Regions from separate parts of the Streptomyces sp. NPDC020965 genome, predicted to be linked through region 2. Evidence: predicted binding sites of a transcription regulator. Region 2 holds the regulator's gene; each other region holds the start of a gene.
What was found. Region 2 encodes HrcA, which represses chaperone genes, less so after heat shock. Its sites were predicted from a motif close to TTNGCACTCNGNNNNNCNGAGTGCNAA; they were not measured.
Positions count from the first base shown of each region.

Region 1: a site for HrcA is predicted at 3,489-3,515, ahead of groES (co-chaperone GroES). Genes of this name have one in related genera too.
Region 3: a site for HrcA is predicted at 2,200-2,226, ahead of groL (chaperonin GroEL). Genes of this name have one in related genera too.

Region 1 covers NZ_JBIRRE010000002.1:302,763-307,983, reverse strand. Annotated here, with positions in the region: gene ACH4S7_RS08305 (hydroxyacid dehydrogenase) at 1-1,027, shown strand, start outside; gene groL (chaperonin GroEL) at 1,273-2,898, opposite strand; gene groES (co-chaperone GroES) at 3,034-3,342, opposite strand; gene ACH4S7_RS08290 (polysaccharide deacetylase family protein) at 4,193-5,164, opposite strand.
Region 2 covers NZ_JBIRRE010000001.1:984,696-989,916, forward strand. Annotated here, with positions in the region: gene ACH4S7_RS04290 (16S rRNA (uracil(1498)-N(3))-methyltransferase) at 1-270, opposite strand, end outside; gene ACH4S7_RS04295 (nitronate monooxygenase) at 267-1,343, opposite strand; gene dnaJ (molecular chaperone DnaJ) at 1,509-2,642, opposite strand; gene hrcA (heat-inducible transcriptional repressor HrcA) at 2,643-3,668, opposite strand; gene ACH4S7_RS04310 (MBL fold metallo-hydrolase) at 3,869-4,603, shown strand; gene ACH4S7_RS04315 (DUF3097 domain-containing protein) at 4,809-5,221, shown strand, end outside.
Region 3 covers NZ_JBIRRE010000012.1:196,220-201,440, forward strand. Annotated here, with positions in the region: gene thrC (threonine synthase) at 1-703, shown strand, start outside; gene ACH4S7_RS30955 (MoaD/ThiS family protein) at 858-1,133, shown strand; gene ACH4S7_RS30960 (cold-shock protein) at 1,738-1,941, shown strand; gene groL (chaperonin GroEL) at 2,391-4,013, shown strand; gene ACH4S7_RS30970 (hypothetical protein) at 4,110-5,221, opposite strand, start outside.

The DNA of each region.
Region 1 (5,221 bases), on a different contig from region 2:
GCGCCATGACATCGATCACCGGCCCGACGTACTGCTCGCCATGGGCCCCGGCGTGGCCGAACGGCTCCTCACCGACCGGCACCGTGACCGGCTCACCACCCTCGCCCGTACCGATCCCTGGCTGATCGCCCATGATCTGGCCACACCGACACCCCCTGTCGCCGCCGCGCTCGCCACCGCCGATGTGTTGCTGACCTGCTGGGGAGCGCCCCCGCTCAGCGCGGAGGTCCTCACGGCCGCGCCCCGGCTGCGGGCGGTCGTCCACGCGGCGGGCTCGGTCCGACACCACATCACCGACGCCTGCTGGGAGCGCGGCCTCGCCGTGTCCTCCGCCGCCGCCGCCAATGCACTGCCCGTCGCCGAGTACACGCTCGCCGCCATCCTCTTCGCCGGCAAACGGGTGCGGGAATCGGCCCACCGGTACGGGGAACTGCGCGCCCCGCACGACTGGCTCGGCGAACTCGCGGGCGCGGGCAACTACCGCCGTACGGTGGGGATCGTCGGCGCCTCCCGGATCGGGCGCCGGGTGATCGGTCTGCTGCGCCCCTTCGACATCCACGTCCTGCTGCACGACCCGTATGTCACCGAAGCCGAGGCCGAGGCGCTGGGTGTCGTATGCGTCGGCCTGGACGAGCTGTGCGGTGGCAGTGACATCGTCTCGATCCACGCGCCGGAGCTGCCGGCGACCCGTCGGATGATCGATGCCCGCCGTCTGTCGCTGATGCCCGACGGGGCGACGCTGATCAATACCTCGCGCGGTTCGCTGGTCGACGGGGAGGCGCTGCTGGCGGAACTGGTCTCCGGCCGACTGCGCGCGGTGCTCGATGTGACCGAGCCGGACGTTCCGCCCGCCGACTCCCCGCTGTACACGCTCCCCCAGGTGCTGCTGACCCCGCATATCGCGGGCTCGCTCGGCAATGAGCTGCACCGGCTGGCGGATCTGGCCCTCGACGAGTTGGAGCGGTTCGCGACGGGACGGCCGTTCGCCGAGCCGGTGTCGGCGGAGGCCCGGGACCGGTCCGCGTGATCTCACCGGTCCGGACCGCACCGGACGGCGGCGGTGGCCCGGCGTGGCAGCGGCCCCGGCCACGGCTCGGGCTTCTGACGGCTCAAGCCCCTGGCGGTCGGCGGCTCAGGCGGTCGGCGGCCAGGGCGGTGCCGAGACAGCACCGGGCCCGATGCTCCCGCGACGGGAGCACCGGGCCCGGCTGTGCGCCTACTGGTTCCGGAGGGGCCTACTCGCCCCGTCCGTAACGCTGACGTGTTGGGACGTCAGTGGGAGTGACCGTGGCCACCGTGACCGGCGTCGCCCTCGTCCTCGGCCGGCTTCTCGACGACCAGGGTCTCGGTCGTGAGCAGCAGGGAGGCGATGGAAGCGGCGTTCTCCAGCGCGGAGCGGGTGACCTTGACCGGGTCGATGAGACCGGCCTTCACCAGGTCGCCGTACTCGGCGGTGGCGGCGTTGTAGCCCTGGCCGACGCCCAGCTCGGCGACCTTGGAGACGATGACGTAGCCCTCCAGGCCGGCGTTCTCGGCGATCCAGCGCAGCGGCTCGACGACGGCGCGGCGGACGACGGCGACACCAGTGGCCTCGTCACCCTCCTTGCCGAGGTTGCCCTCCAGCACCTTGGAGGCGTGGATGAGCGCGGAGCCACCACCGGAGACGATGCCCTCCTCGACCGCGGCGCGGGTCGCGGAGATGGCGTCCTCCAGACGGTGCTTCTTCTCCTTCAGCTCCACCTCGGTGGCGGCACCGACACGGATCACGCACACGCCACCGGCCAGCTTCGCGAGGCGCTCCTGGAGCTTCTCGCGGTCCCAGTCGGAGTCCGTGGACTCGATCTCGGCCTTGATCTGGTTGACCCGGCCCGCGACGTCGGCGGAGTTGCCCCCACCGTCGACGATGGTGGTGTCGTCCTTGGTGATCGTGACGCGGCGGGCGCTGCCCAGTACGTCCAGACCGGCCTGGTCGAGCTTGAGGCCGACCTCTTCGGCGATGACGGTGGCACCGGTGAGGGTGGCCATGTCCTGGAGCATCGCCTTGCGACGGTCACCGAAGCCGGGGGCCTTGACGGCGACCGCGTTGAACGTGCCACGGATCTTGTTGACGACCAGGGTGGAGAGCGCCTCGCCCTCGACATCCTCGGCGATGATCAGCAGCGGCTTGGAGCCACCCGCCTGGATGACCTTCTCCAGCAGCGGCAGCAGGTCCTGGATCGAGGAGATCTTGCCCTGGTTGATCAGGATGTACGGGTCCTCAAGGACGGCCTCCATACGCTCCTGGTCGCTGACCATGTACGGGGAGAGGTAGCCCTTGTCGAAGGCCATGCCCTCGGTGAAGTCGAGCTCCAGGCCGAAGGTGTTGGACTCCTCGACGGTGATGACACCGTCCTTGCCGACCTTGTCCATGGCCTCGCCGATGAGCTCGCCGACCTGGGGGTCCTGGGCGGAGAGACCGGCGACGGCGGCGATGTCGGACTTGTCCTCGATCGGACGCGCGGTCGCGAGCAGCTCGTCGGAGATGGCCTTGACGGCGGCGTCGATTCCCTTCTTCAGGGAGGCCGGGGAGGCGCCGGCTGCGACGTTGCGCAGGCCCTCGCGGACCAGGGCCTGGGCCAGCACGGTGGCGGTGGTGGTGCCGTCACCCGCGATGTCGTTGGTCTTGGTCGCCACCTCCTTCACGAGCTGGGCGCCGAGGTTCTCGTACGGGTCGTCGAGCTCGACCTCGCGGGCGATCGTGACACCGTCGTTGGTGATGGTGGGGGCGCCGAACTTCTTGTCGATGACGACATTGCGGCCACGGGGGCCGATCGTCACCTTGACCGTGTCGGCAAGCTTGTTGACGCCGCGCTCAAGGGCGCGACGGGCGTCCTCGTCGAACTTCAGGATCTTCGCCATGGGAGCGTTTCAGTCCTCTTCTGAGACGAAATGCGCCCCCAGCGCCCGATTGTTGAGTGTCAGCGGGAGCCGGGGGCGCAGATCAGGAACAAACGGGGTAGGAGCTTCCGGGGGACGAGCCCCCGGGAACCCGACCTACTTCTCGATGATCGCGAGCACGTCGCGGGCCGAGAGGACGAGGTACTCCTCGCCGTTGTACTTCACCTCGGTGCCGCCGTACTTGCTGTAGAGCACAACGTCACCGGTCTGGACGTCGAGCGGCAGGCGCTCGCCGTTCTCAAAACGGCCCGGACCAACAGCGAGGACGACGCCCTCCTGGGGCTTCTCCTTCGCGGTGTCCGGGATGACCAGGCCAGAGGCCGTGGTCTGCTCGGCGTCGAGCGGCTGGACCACAATGCGGTCCTCGAGCGGCTTGATGGCAACCTTGGAGCTGGCGGTCGTCACGATCCGACCTCCCCCTTCGGAGATCTCACGGGCTTAACTGTCTGGGGTGGCGACCAGGTCGATCCGTCGTCGCGGGTGCCGGACCTGCCTGTCGCTGTATTGGCACTCTCCAGTGGGGAGTGCCAGACCCGAGACTATGACCGCGATTAGCACTCGGTCAAGCGGAGTGCCAATTCAGTGCCCGTATGGCGTGGATACGCCGTCCGCCCGGGGCTGCCATCTGAGGGCACTCAGCGCGCCGCCCCGGCGCCGCGGCGGATCCGCTCCAGCAGCCGCGCGGCCGGTTCCACGAGACCGGGGCCCGGCACCCGGAGCCCGTACGAACGGGAGCGGAGCCCGTACGGGCCCGGCCGGAACCCGCCACGGCGCGGAAGCGCGGCATCCGGCGCAAAGGCGGACGGACGGCGCGCGGCGGGGGCACCTGAGGCCCCGGGCACCGCCCCCGGGGCTCCCAAGACCCCCGGCACTCCAGGGACTCTCGACACCCCGGAGGTTCTGACCGCTCCGGAGGTTCCCGGGGCGCCGGAGGTTCTGACCGCTCCGGAGGTGCTCGGGGCTCCGGAGGTTCTAGCCGCCCCGGAGGCGCTTGGGGCTCCGGAGGCGCTTGGGGCTCCGGAGGCGCTCGGGGCGCCCGAGCAGGTGCCCGAGTGGGCGCCCGACGGGTGTCGCCCCGGGGCTCCCCAGCCTTCCCGTACCGGATCGTGCCGGGGGGCGGCCTTGCGGCCGAGCCGCGCCACCGGGTTCTCGGCGACCACCGCGGACGACGGCACGCACCCGGCGCAGACGAGCAGCGCACCGGCCACGACCGCGAGCGGTGCCGCCCACGGAGCCGACGGCCGGCGCGCTCGGCTCATACGTAGTCTTCCAGCCTCGCCACCGCGTACCCCTTGTCCGTCACGGTCTTCATGACCTGCCGGATCATGTCGGGCATGGTGCCCTCCCAGTCCCCGGGCCCCCGGAAGTGCGTGAGGATGATGTCGCCGGGGTGCAGGTCCCGGTCCCATTCCCGCCACTCCATGCGGTCGGGGAACGCCTCGGCGGCCCACAGCGGCACCGCTTTGACACCGCATGCCTGGGCGGCGCGCAGCGTGTCGTCGTTGTAGTTGCCGTACGGCGGGCGGAAGATCGGAGGGCGTTTCCCGTACAGCTTATGGAGCTTGTCCTGCTGGCCGCAGATCTCCCGCTTCTGCGCGGTGTACGAGAGGCCGGGCATGTAGCGGTGGTTGAGAGTGTGGTTGTGGAGCGCGACGCCCCGGTCCCGCATCTCGCGGAAGTACCCGTAGTTGTCGTTGATCACGTAGTCGCTGAGGAAGGCGCTGTACGGGATCTGAAGTTCGGACATCATGCGGAGCAGCTCGGGGTCCTTCTCCGTGCCGTCGTCGATGGTCAGGAAGACGACTCGCTCCGTGACCGGCACCGTGGTGAAGACCGGTGGCAGCGACTCGCCGCCCGCCACCTCGAAGCCCTTGCGGGTGGTGAGCGCCGGTTTGGTGGCCGGCGGCAGGGGCGCAGCCAGGGGGGTCTTGGCGAGCCCCCACTTCTTGGCGGCCACGGCCCGTGCGGCCTGGGCGCGCCTGACCTTCTCGGCACGGGAGACGGCGCTGGCCGGCCCGTCCTGACCATTGATCTGTTGCCCCGATTTGGGTTGGTTCGGCGGGTTGGGCCTGGCGCCGTCCCGGCCGTCGCTGTCCTGGGCCGCGCAGGCGGTGCCGAGGAGGGCCACGAGCAGGGCCGTCGCGACGGCCCGGGGGTGCCGTGCCCGACCACGGCCGGGCATGACACCTTCTGTCGTCATCTTTCCTTTTTGTCTTACTAGCTGCATGGCGCTGGATCTTGTCAGCACGGACCGGCCAGCCGGGGGGCGACACCGCCGTCCCGG
Region 2 (5,221 bases):
CTTGGGAAGGGCCTGGACGACGGTGATACGGGGTCGGGGTTCGGCTTCGACGGGGCAGCTCGACGCCGTCATGACCAGCAGGTCCTTGCCCTCGGTCCGCACCACGGTCCCGGCGGCCCCCCGGCCGTGGCCGTCGGTCAGCACGATCTCCTCACCGGACCGCAGTCGACGGACGGAGACGGCGTGCCGCCCCTCGGCCCCGTCGAGAGTGATCTCCGTCCCGGGCCTGGCGCCTTCGAGGGAGTCCACCAGGAATACGGGTGCGGTCATCGGGCGTCCTCCGGGGTGGTGAGCGCGGCCCGTGCGGACTCGGTCTCGGCGACGAGCACTTCGACGAGCCGCCCGGCCGGCATCTCCCGGGCCATCCGGTGGCCCTGCCCGGCCCACAGGGACATGCCCTGGGCGTCACCGGCCTTGGCGGCGGCCTTGCGCAGTCCGCTGGTCAGATGGTGCACCTGGGGATAGGCGGCCGGGGCGTAGGGGCCGTGCTCGCGCATGAAGCGGTTGACCAGGCCGCGGGCGGGCCGGCCGGAGAAGGCGCGGGTGAGTTCGGTCCGGGCGAACAGCGGGTTGGTCATGGCCTGTTTGTGCAGGCTGTGGGCGCCGGACTCGGGGCAGACGAGGAACGCGGTGCCAAGCTGTGCCGCATCGGCCCCGGCCGCGCGGACGGCGGCGATCTGGGTGCCGCGCATCAGACCACCGGTGGCGATGAGGGGGAGCTCCACGGTCTCGCGGATCAGCGCGACGAGGGCGAGCAGGCCGATCCCGGCGCCGTCGGTGGCGGGATCGTCCCGGTGGGTGCCCTGGTGGCCGCCGGCCTCGACGCCCTGCACGCACAGCGCGTCGGCACCGGCTCGCTCGGCGGCCCGGGCCTCCTCGGGCGTGGTGACGGTGACGACGGTGAAGGTACCGGCCTCGGCGAAGGCGGAGAGCACGGCGGCGGTCGGGCAGCCGAAGGTGAAGGAGACGACGGGCACGGGATCGTCGCGGAGGATGGCGAGCTTGGCCTCGTAGCCGTCGTCGGAACCGCAGTCGGCGTCACCGAGCGGGGTCTCGTACCAACTGGTCTCACCGGCGAGCTGATGCCGGTAGACGTCCACGGCGCCCGGGTCGACGGTCCTGGGCTGCGGCATGAAGAGATTGACCCCGAAGGGTCGGGGGGTCAGTCGCCGGATCTGGTTGATCTCCTGGTACATGCCGTCCGCGGTCTTGTACCCGGCGGCGAGGAAGCCGAGCCCGCCCGCGTCGGAGACGGCGGCGGCAAGACCGGGGCACGAGGCGCCGCCCGCCATGGGGGCCTGCACGATCGGATACCGGCAGAGATCGGTCAGTGCGGAGGACATGCTTGCATCGTGCCATGCCGCTCCCGCCCCACCGAATCGGGCGTACCGGCCTTTCGCCGGGCGCTGCCGCCTCGCGCCCGCTGGTCCGCGCCACCCCCTGCGGGGCGCCTTCGCGGAACCGCGGTACGGGTCGCGGGCCGGGCCACTGGGGCCCGGCCCGGAACCCTAACGGCCGTTGAACGCGTCCTTCAGCCGGGAGAACAGTCCCTGCTGACCGGGCTGGAACTGGCCCAGGGGCCGCTCCTCACCCCGCAGCTTCGACAGCTCCCGCAGCACCCGCTCCTGCTCCGCGTCCAGCTTTGTCGGTGTCATCACCTCGACGTGCACGATGAGGTCACCGCGACCGCCGCCCCGCAGATGCGTCACGCCCCGCCCGTGCAGCGGAATCGACTGACCCGACTGGGTACCGGGCCGGATGTCGACCTCCTCCACGCCGTCGAGCGTCTCCAGCGGCACTTGCGTACCGAGGGCGGCCGCCGTCATCGGAATGGTCACCGTGCAGTGCAGATCGTCGCCGCGCCGCTGGAACACCGAGTGCGGTAGTTCGTGTATCTCGACGTACAGATCGCCGGCCGGGCCGCCACCGGGGCCGACCTCGCCCTCGCCCGCGAGCTGGATCCGCGTGCCGTTGTCGACACCGGCCGGGATCTTCACGGTCAGGGTCCGGCGCGAACGCACCCGGCCGTCACCCGCGCACTCCGGACACGGCGTGGGCACGACGGTCCCGAAGCCCTGGCACTGCGGACACGGCCGCGAGGTCATGACCTGGCCCAGGAAGGACCGCGTCACCTGCGAGACCTCACCGCGGCCACGGCACATGTCACAGGTCTGCGCCGAGGTGCCGGGGGCCGCGCCCTCGCCGCTGCACGTGGTGCAGACGACGGCGGTGTCGACCTGGATCTCCTTGGTCGTACCGAAGGCGGCCTCGTTGAGATTGATCTCCAGGCGAATCATCGCGTCCTGGCCGCGCCGCGTACGCGACCTCGGCCCCCGCTGCGACGCCGTCCCGAAGAACGCGTCCATGATGTCCGAGAAATTCCCGAAGTTTCCGGCTCCGAAGCCGCCCGCACCACCACCGGCCTGCGAGAGCGGATCCCCGCCGAGGTCGTAGACCTGCTTCTTCTGCGGGTCCGACAACACCTCGTAGGCGGCGTTGATCTCCTTGAAGCGCTCCTGCGTCTTCGGATCAGGATTCACATCCGGGTGCAGCTCGCGCGCGAGCCGTCGGAATGCCTTCTTGATCTCGTCCTGGGACGCGTCGCGGCGTACGCCGAGCACGGCGTAATAGTCCGTGGCCACTTACGACTCCGCCAGGATCTGTCCGACGTAACGTGCCACTGCGCGTACCGCTCCCATCGTTCCGGGGTAGTCCATGCGGGTCGGTCCGACCACGCCGAGTTTGGCGACTGCCTCGTCGCCCGAACCGTAGCCGACGGCGACCACGGACGTTGAGTTGAGGCCCTCATGGGCATTCTCATGACCGATCCGGACGGTCATGCCCATCCCGCCCAATTCCTTCGCCTCGCCGAGGAGTTTGAGCAGCACCACATGCTCTTCCAGCGCCTCCAGCACCGGCCTGATCGTCAGGGGGAAGTCATGTCCGAAGCGGGTGAGATTGGCGGTGCCGCCGATCACCAGCCGCTCCTCGGTCTCCTCGACCAGGGTCTCCAGCAGAGTGGAGAGCACGGTGGAGACGGGCCCCCGGTCCTCCGGCTCGAAGGACTCGGGAAGGTCCTGCACCAACTGCGGCACATCCGCGAACCGGCGTCCGACGACCCGGCTGTTGAGCCGCGCCCGCAGATCCGCTAGCGAGGTGTCACCGAACGGCGCCGGGCAGTCGATCATGCGCTGTTCGACCCGGCCGGTGTCCGTGATCAGTACGAGCATCAGTCGGGCGGGCGCCAGCGAGAGCAGCTCCACATGCCGGACCGTGGACCGGGTGAGCGAGGGGTACTGGACGACGGCGACCTGCCGGGTGAGCTGCGCCAGCAGCCTGACCGTACGCCCGACGACGTCGTCGAGGTCCACGGCACCGTCGAGGAAGCTCTGAATGGCGCGCCGCTCGGCCGAGGACAAGGGCTTGACCCCGGCCAGCTTGTCGACGAAGAGGCGGTATCCCTTGTCCGTCGGGATGCGCCCGGCACTGGTGTGGGGCTGGGCGATAAACCCCTCCTCCTCCAGCACCGCCATGTCGTTGCGCACCGTGGCCGGGGAGACGCCCAGGCGGTGACGCTCGGTGAGCGCCTTGGAGCCGACTGGCTCCTCGGTGCCGACATAGTCCTGGACGATGGCGCGCAACACTTCGAGTCTGCGTTCGCTGAGCATCGCGCACACCTCCAGCTCGGTCTCTCGGTGGTTCGTCGGTCGGGTTCCGTTGGTCGTTCGCCGGGGGCTCCCTGGCACTCAGAAGGTTCGAGTGCCAGGATTTCCCCGTGCCAGTGTACGGCCGTGAGGTACGGCCGTAGCAAGGGCGACCGGCCACCCTACCGCGCGCCCTCGCTGGTCGTGCCAGTAGCGTCGCCGCTATGGATGTCGCTTGGGAAGACCTCGGCTGGGAGCGGTTGGCCGCCGGAGTGGGCCGCCGCCGACTGCCGGGGTGGGACGCGACCAGTGGATTGATCGTCGGCACGGAGGGCGCCCTCCTCTACGACACCGGCTCGACCCTCCACGAGGGCGCCGAACTCCGGACCCAGGCGGAGGCCCTGCTCAACGGCGGCCGGGTGACGCATATCGCACTGAGCCACCCCCATTTCGACCATGTGCTGGGGACGGCAGCCTTCGACGGCACGCCGGTGTACGGGGCGCTGGGCGTCGACGCGCTACTGACGCGGGAGCGCGAGGTGCTGCGGGCCGACGCCGTACGGCACGGGGTGGCCGCGGCCGACGCGGCGGCGGCGACCGCGCGGCTGGTGGTGCCGGGCCGGACGGTCTCCGGCGAGCTGACGGTGGAGCTGGGGGGCGGCCGCCGGGTGCTGCTGGTCTCGGTCGGCCCCGGCCATACGGGACACGATCTGGCGGCCCTGGTGCCCCCGGTGGCGGGGAGCCCCGCGGTGGTGTTCTGCGGCGATCTGGTGGAGGAGTCCGGCGAACCGCAGGCGGGGCCGGACGCGGTCGGCGCGCGCTGGCCGGCCGCGCTGGACCGGCTGCTGGCCATCGGCGGGGAGGACGCGCTGTATGTGCCGGGGCACGGCGCGGTGGTGGACGCCACCTTCGTACGGGCCCAGCGGGACGCGCTGGCGCGGCGGTTCGGGGGGTCGTGACGGCGGTGGTGGGGGGGGCGGGCCGGCTCGCCGGTAGGGCCACGGGCGGGTGTTCGGGAGGCGAGGGGTCTTCGGGGCGCGAGGGGCGCTCGGTGCTTGGTGGGGCTTGGCGGGGCTTGGCGGGTTCCGTGGGCGCGAGGGGCGCCTCGGGGCCTGTCGGTTTCCTCAGGGGCTCCCGTTGGGGGCGTGGCGGCAGAATGAGCCCATGCGCAGCAGATACGACAGCCCTGATCTGACGCCGCCCTGGAAGCGGTCGACTCCGGCTCCCGAGGTCCCCGCCGACCCCGATCTGGTCGTGGAGGAGGTCAGCACGGGCTTCTGCGGCGCCGTGATCGGCTGCGAGGCGGGCACGGTGACCCTGGAGGACCGTTTCGGCAAGCACCGGGTCTTCCCGCTGGACCCGAGGGGCTTCCTGTTGGAGGGCGTGGTGGTGACCCTGGTCCGCCCGTCGGCCGCGGCGGCCGGCCGCTCCCCCGGTGCCCGGTCCCGTACCGCTTCCGGATCCGTCGCGGTCCCGGGCGCACGGGCGCGGGTGGCGCGCGCGGGCCGCATCTATGTGGAGGGCCGCCACGACGCCGAACTGGTGGAGCGGGTCTGGGGCGACGACCTGCGGATCGA
Region 3 (5,221 bases), on a different contig from region 2:
GGGCAACTACGACGATGTGAACCGGTTCTGCTCCGAGCTGATCGGCGACCCGCTCGGCGAGGGCTGGGGATTCGTCAACGTCAATCTCCGCCCGTACTACGGCGAGGGCTCCAAGACCCTCGCGTTCGAGATCTGCGAGCAGCTCGGCTGGCGGCTGCCGGACCAGATCGTGATCCCCATCGCGTCGGGATCACAGCTCACCAAGATCGACAAGGGTCTCCAGGAGCTGATCAAGCTCGGTCTGGTCGAGGACAAGCCGTACCGGATCTTCGGCGCCCAGGCGGAGGGCTGCTCGCCGGTCTCCGCGGCCTTCAAGGCCGGCCACGACGTCGTACGGCCGGTGAAGCCGGACACCATCGCCAAATCGCTGGCGATCGGCAACCCCGCCGACGGCCCGTACGTCCTGGACATCGCCCGCCGCACCAGCGGCGCGGTCGAGGACGTCACCGACGCGGAGATCGTGGACGCGATCAAGCTGCTGGCCCGCACCGAGGGCATCTTCGCGGAGACCGCGGGCGGTGTGACCGTCGGTGTGACCCGGAAGCTGATCGAGGCCGGTCTGCTCGACCCGACGCTCACCACGGTCGTCCTCAACACCGGCGACGGACTGAAGACCCTGGACGCGGTCGCCCCGACGACGGGTCCCACCGCGACCATCCCCGCGAGCCTGGACGCCTTCCGCGCGGCCGGCCTGTCCGGCTGAGCCCCTCCGCCAGGACCCCGGTCGGAGCCCCCGGCCGGGATCCTGGCCGGGGGCAGCCCCCCGGCCGCACGTCCTGGCTGAACGTGCTCGCCGAACGTCCTCCGGCCGACATCCGGCCACACCTCGCCGACCGAGACCCCTGGGAGACCCGAGAATGAGCGTCAACGTCCGTATCCCCACCATTCTGCGCACCTACACCGGTGGCAAGGCCGAGGTCCAGGCGGAGGGGACGACCCTCTCCGAGGTGATCACGGACCTGGAGAAGAACCACGCGGGGATCGCCGCGCGCGTCCTGGACGACGAGGGCAAGCTGCGCCGCTTCGTGAACGTCTACGTCAACGACGACGACGTCCGCTTCGAGCAGGGCCTGGCGACGGCGACGCCGGACGGCGCGGGGATCTCGATCATCCCCGCGGTCGCCGGAGGCTGACCGCCCGCGTGCGCCGGTCCGAACCCCCCCCGTCGGGTGTGCTCGGACCGGCCACCGCACCGCCCGATCCGGAACCGGACCGGTGCCCCCGGCCGAGGGGTCCGGACCGCCCCCGGGAGACCTTCGCGGCGGCCCGGAACCGCACCGCGGACGGGCCCCGCGGCCACATACGCAACGTCACTGCGTTTGCCCCCTCGGTAAGACAAACGGAGGGGGCAATTCTGTAGGGTTGAGCACGCTACAGTTGGGGAACGCCCCACCGCTGCTCCCGGCGCCCCGCATATGAGAATGCGCCCGCGCCCGATGAGAAGCAGCCAATGTGCTCCGTGGATTTGTCTCATAAGTCTCCTTTGTCGGGCCCGACTTGCCCCGGAATTTATTGAATTCCCCTCAATTACCCGTTCGCTTGTGCCGGGAATTCTCGTCCGATTGACCTGTTGCAGAGGGCAGTTGGGCAGATACATTCAGCCGCGGTCGACGCGTTCCGGCGCACACCTTCGAGTCCCTCCCCCTCGCTCATGGAGGGGAGAACGCGGCAGGTGAGGTCTGACCCGGGTCCGCGAAGTGCGGTCCTGCGCAAGGGCCAGTAATAGGGGAGTTAGGCATGGCTCAGGGCACCGTCAAGTGGTTCAACGCGGAGAAGGGGTACGGCTTCATCGCGGTCGACGGTGGTGCGGATGTATTCGTCCACTACAGCGCGATCCAGATGGATGGGTACCGCACCCTGGAGGAGGGTCAGCGAGTCGAGTTCGAGATCTCGCAGGGGCAGAAGGGTCCGCAGGCGGACATGGTCAAGCTCGCGGTCTGAATCCACCACATCTGCGACGCGATCGGCCACCGACGCGCACGCACAGCCGTATGGGGTCCACATCCCGCCCAGGGATGTGGACCCCATACGCATGTCCGGCCGCCCCGGGAGCGGCCGGACCCGCGCCCGATCCCCCCGGCAAGATCAAGAGGAGAGCTCCTGGTGGCCTCGGGTGGAGGTGCCGTCCACCCGGGCGGGGCGGGCCGGATCCACCCGGCGCGGGCGGCGGTCCGGGAGGGGTCGGTTCTTCCCCAGGCGCTTGCACTCGAAGGGGTCGAGTGCTAATCATTGGCGTTAGCACTCTCCGGGTGAGAGTGACAAAAAAAGGGACCGGGTCGGTGAGGTCCGCACACCGCACGAGGCTAGGAACCTCGCGGTGGGCAGGCCGTCCGTCGCGGGCGCCAGCGCGGTCCGAGAGCTTCCCACCCAGTCCGTGGAGGACACTTCACATGGCAAAGATCATCGCGTTCGACGAGGAGGCACGGCGCGGTCTCGAGCGCGGGATGAACCAGCTCGCCGACGCCGTCAAGGTCACTCTCGGTCCCAAGGGCCGCAACGTCGTTCTTGAGAAGAAGTGGGGCGCCCCCACGATCACCAACGATGGTGTTTCCATCGCCAAGGAGATCGAGCTTGAGGACCCGTACGAGAAGATCGGCGCCGAGCTGGTCAAGGAGGTCGCCAAGAAGACGGACGACGTCGCCGGTGACGGCACGACCACCGCGACCGTCCTCGCCCAGGCGCTCGTCCGCGAGGGCCTGCGCAATGTAGCGGCCGGCGCCAACCCCATGGCCCTGAAGCGCGGTATCGAGAAGGCCGTTGAGGCCGTCTCCGGTGCCCTGCTCGAGCAGGCCAAGGACGTGGAGACCAAGGAGCAGATCGCCTCCACCGCCTCCATCTCCGCCGCTGACACCCAGATCGGCGAGCTCATCGCCGAGGCGATGGACAAGGTCGGCAAGGAAGGCGTCATCACCGTCGAGGAGTCCCAGACCTTCGGGCTGGAGCTTGAGCTGACGGAGGGCATGCGCTTCGACAAGGGCTACATCTCGGCGTACTTCGCCACCGACATGGAGCGTATGGAGGCGTCCCTGGACGACCCGTACATCCTGATCGTCAACTCCAAGATCGGCAACGTGAAGGACCTCCTTCCGCTGCTGGAGAAGGTCATGCAGTCGGGCAAGCCCCTGCTGATCATCGCCGAGGACGTTGAGGGCGAGGCCCTGTCCACGCTGGTCGTGAACAAGATCCGTGGCACCTTCAAGTCCGTCGCCGTCAAGGCTCCGGGCTTCGGCGACCGCCGCAAGGCCATGCTCAACGACATCGCCATCCTCACGGGCGGCACGGTCATCTCCGAGGAGGTCGGTCTCAAGCTTGAGAACGCCGGCCTGGACCTGCTGGGCCGCGCCCGCAAGGTCGTCATCACCAAGGACGAGACCACGATCGTCGACGGCTCCGGTGACAGTGACCAGGTCGCCGGCCGGGTCAACCAGATCCGCGCCGAGATCGAGAACTCCGACTCGGACTACGACCGCGAGAAGCTCCAGGAGCGCCTCGCGAAGCTGGCCGGTGGCGTCGCCGTCATCAAGGCCGGCGCCGCGACCGAGGTGGAGCTGAAGGAGCGCAAGCACCGCATCGAGGACGCCGTTCGCAACGCGAAGGCGGCCGTCGAAGAGGGCATCGTCGCCGGTGGTGGCGTGGCGCTGCTGCAGGCTTCGTCGGTCTTCGAGAAGCTGGAGCTCACGGGTGACGAGGCCACTGGCGCCAACGCCGTGCGCCTCGCGCTGGAGGCCCCGCTCAAGCAGATCGCCGTCAACGGTGGTCTTGAGGGTGGCGTCGTCGTCGAGAAGGTCCGCAACCTGACCCCGGGTTACGGCCTGAACGCCGCGACCGGCGAGTACGTGGACATGATCGCCGCGGGCATCCTCGACCCGGCGAAGGTGACCCGCTCGGCGCTGCAGAACGCCGCGTCGATCGCCGCGCTGTTCCTCACGACCGAGGCCGTCATCGCCGACAAGCCGGAGAAGGCGTCTGCGGCCGCTCCGGGTGGTATGCCCGGCGGTGACATGGACTTCTGATCCCTCGTGGATCGGTAGCCCGGTTACGTACGAAGGGCGGCACCCCCTCTCCGGGGGTGCCGCCCTTCGGCGTGTCCCGCGCCAGTGCCCTACCGGTCAGCGGACATCGACGTAGTCACCGCTGGCGGTGGAGTCGAAGCGGGTGGAGCTGCCGTAGTAGCGGATGTTCCAGGTGCCGTCCTTGACGGCCGTGGCGGTGAAGGAGGCGCGGCCGACCGTGTCGGTGGTGCCGTGGTCGACGCGGGACCACTTGGTGCTGCCGTTCGCCTGGAACCAGAGCTGTACGGGCTTCTTGCCCAGCGCCTTCCAGGTGCTGCCGATCTTCTCGCCCGCGATTCCGGTGACGGTGAGCGTGGCGCCCTTCTTGACCGGCTCCGGGTTGGCATTGACCGAGGCGATCCGGGTCTCGTTGCGGTGCAGCCGGAAGACCGGACCCACGGTGTCGGTGAAGTGGTCGTCCTCCAGGTGACGGACCCGGAAGTGACCGCCCGCCGAGACCTTCCCGGTGAGGGTGAAGACGGAGTCCGGGTGGGCCCACCCGGTCCCCGAGCCGACCGACTTCCAGCCGGTCTTCCCGTCCGCCGAGCGCTCGATCCGCAGTGCGTGCGGCTGCGCTTCGTGGAACTCCGGGTCCCGGTGGAGGCTGGAGAAGCTCCCGGTGACCTTGACCGTGCCGTTCGCGCCCAGCGACGATTCGCCCGCGGTGATCCGGCCCGGCGTCGGATGGGTCAGCACTCCCGTGACGGAGCCGCTGAGGAACGGGTCGACGGGCCGGGCCTCCCAGCCCTCGATCCGGCGGTCCGACAGACCGGTCTGCCGGACGGTGAAGCGTCCGTCCGCGTCGGTGGTCACCAGGGTCTCGTACGGCTCGTTGCCGGGCTTTAGCTGCTTGCCGATCAGCCGGACGCGCAGGGCGGTGTTGGCGGCGGGATCGGTGCCGAAGAGCGCCCGGCCGGTGATCGTGGCCTGCTCACCGGGCAGTACCCGGGTCCGGTCGCCCGTCGCGGTGATGTCCACCTGCCGGGCCTGGTGCTCGGTGAGCGCCCGGTCGACCTTTGAGGCCCCGTCGACCAGGGCGCTGTGCTCGGAGAACTCGGCACGGAAACTGCCGGACGGCGCCGTGAGCGGGAAGGCGGGCGCGGTGTATTCGCCGTTCTCGCCGGTGGTCACGGCGTGGGTGGCGGCGCCCTTGCCGTCGGTGCGGCTGA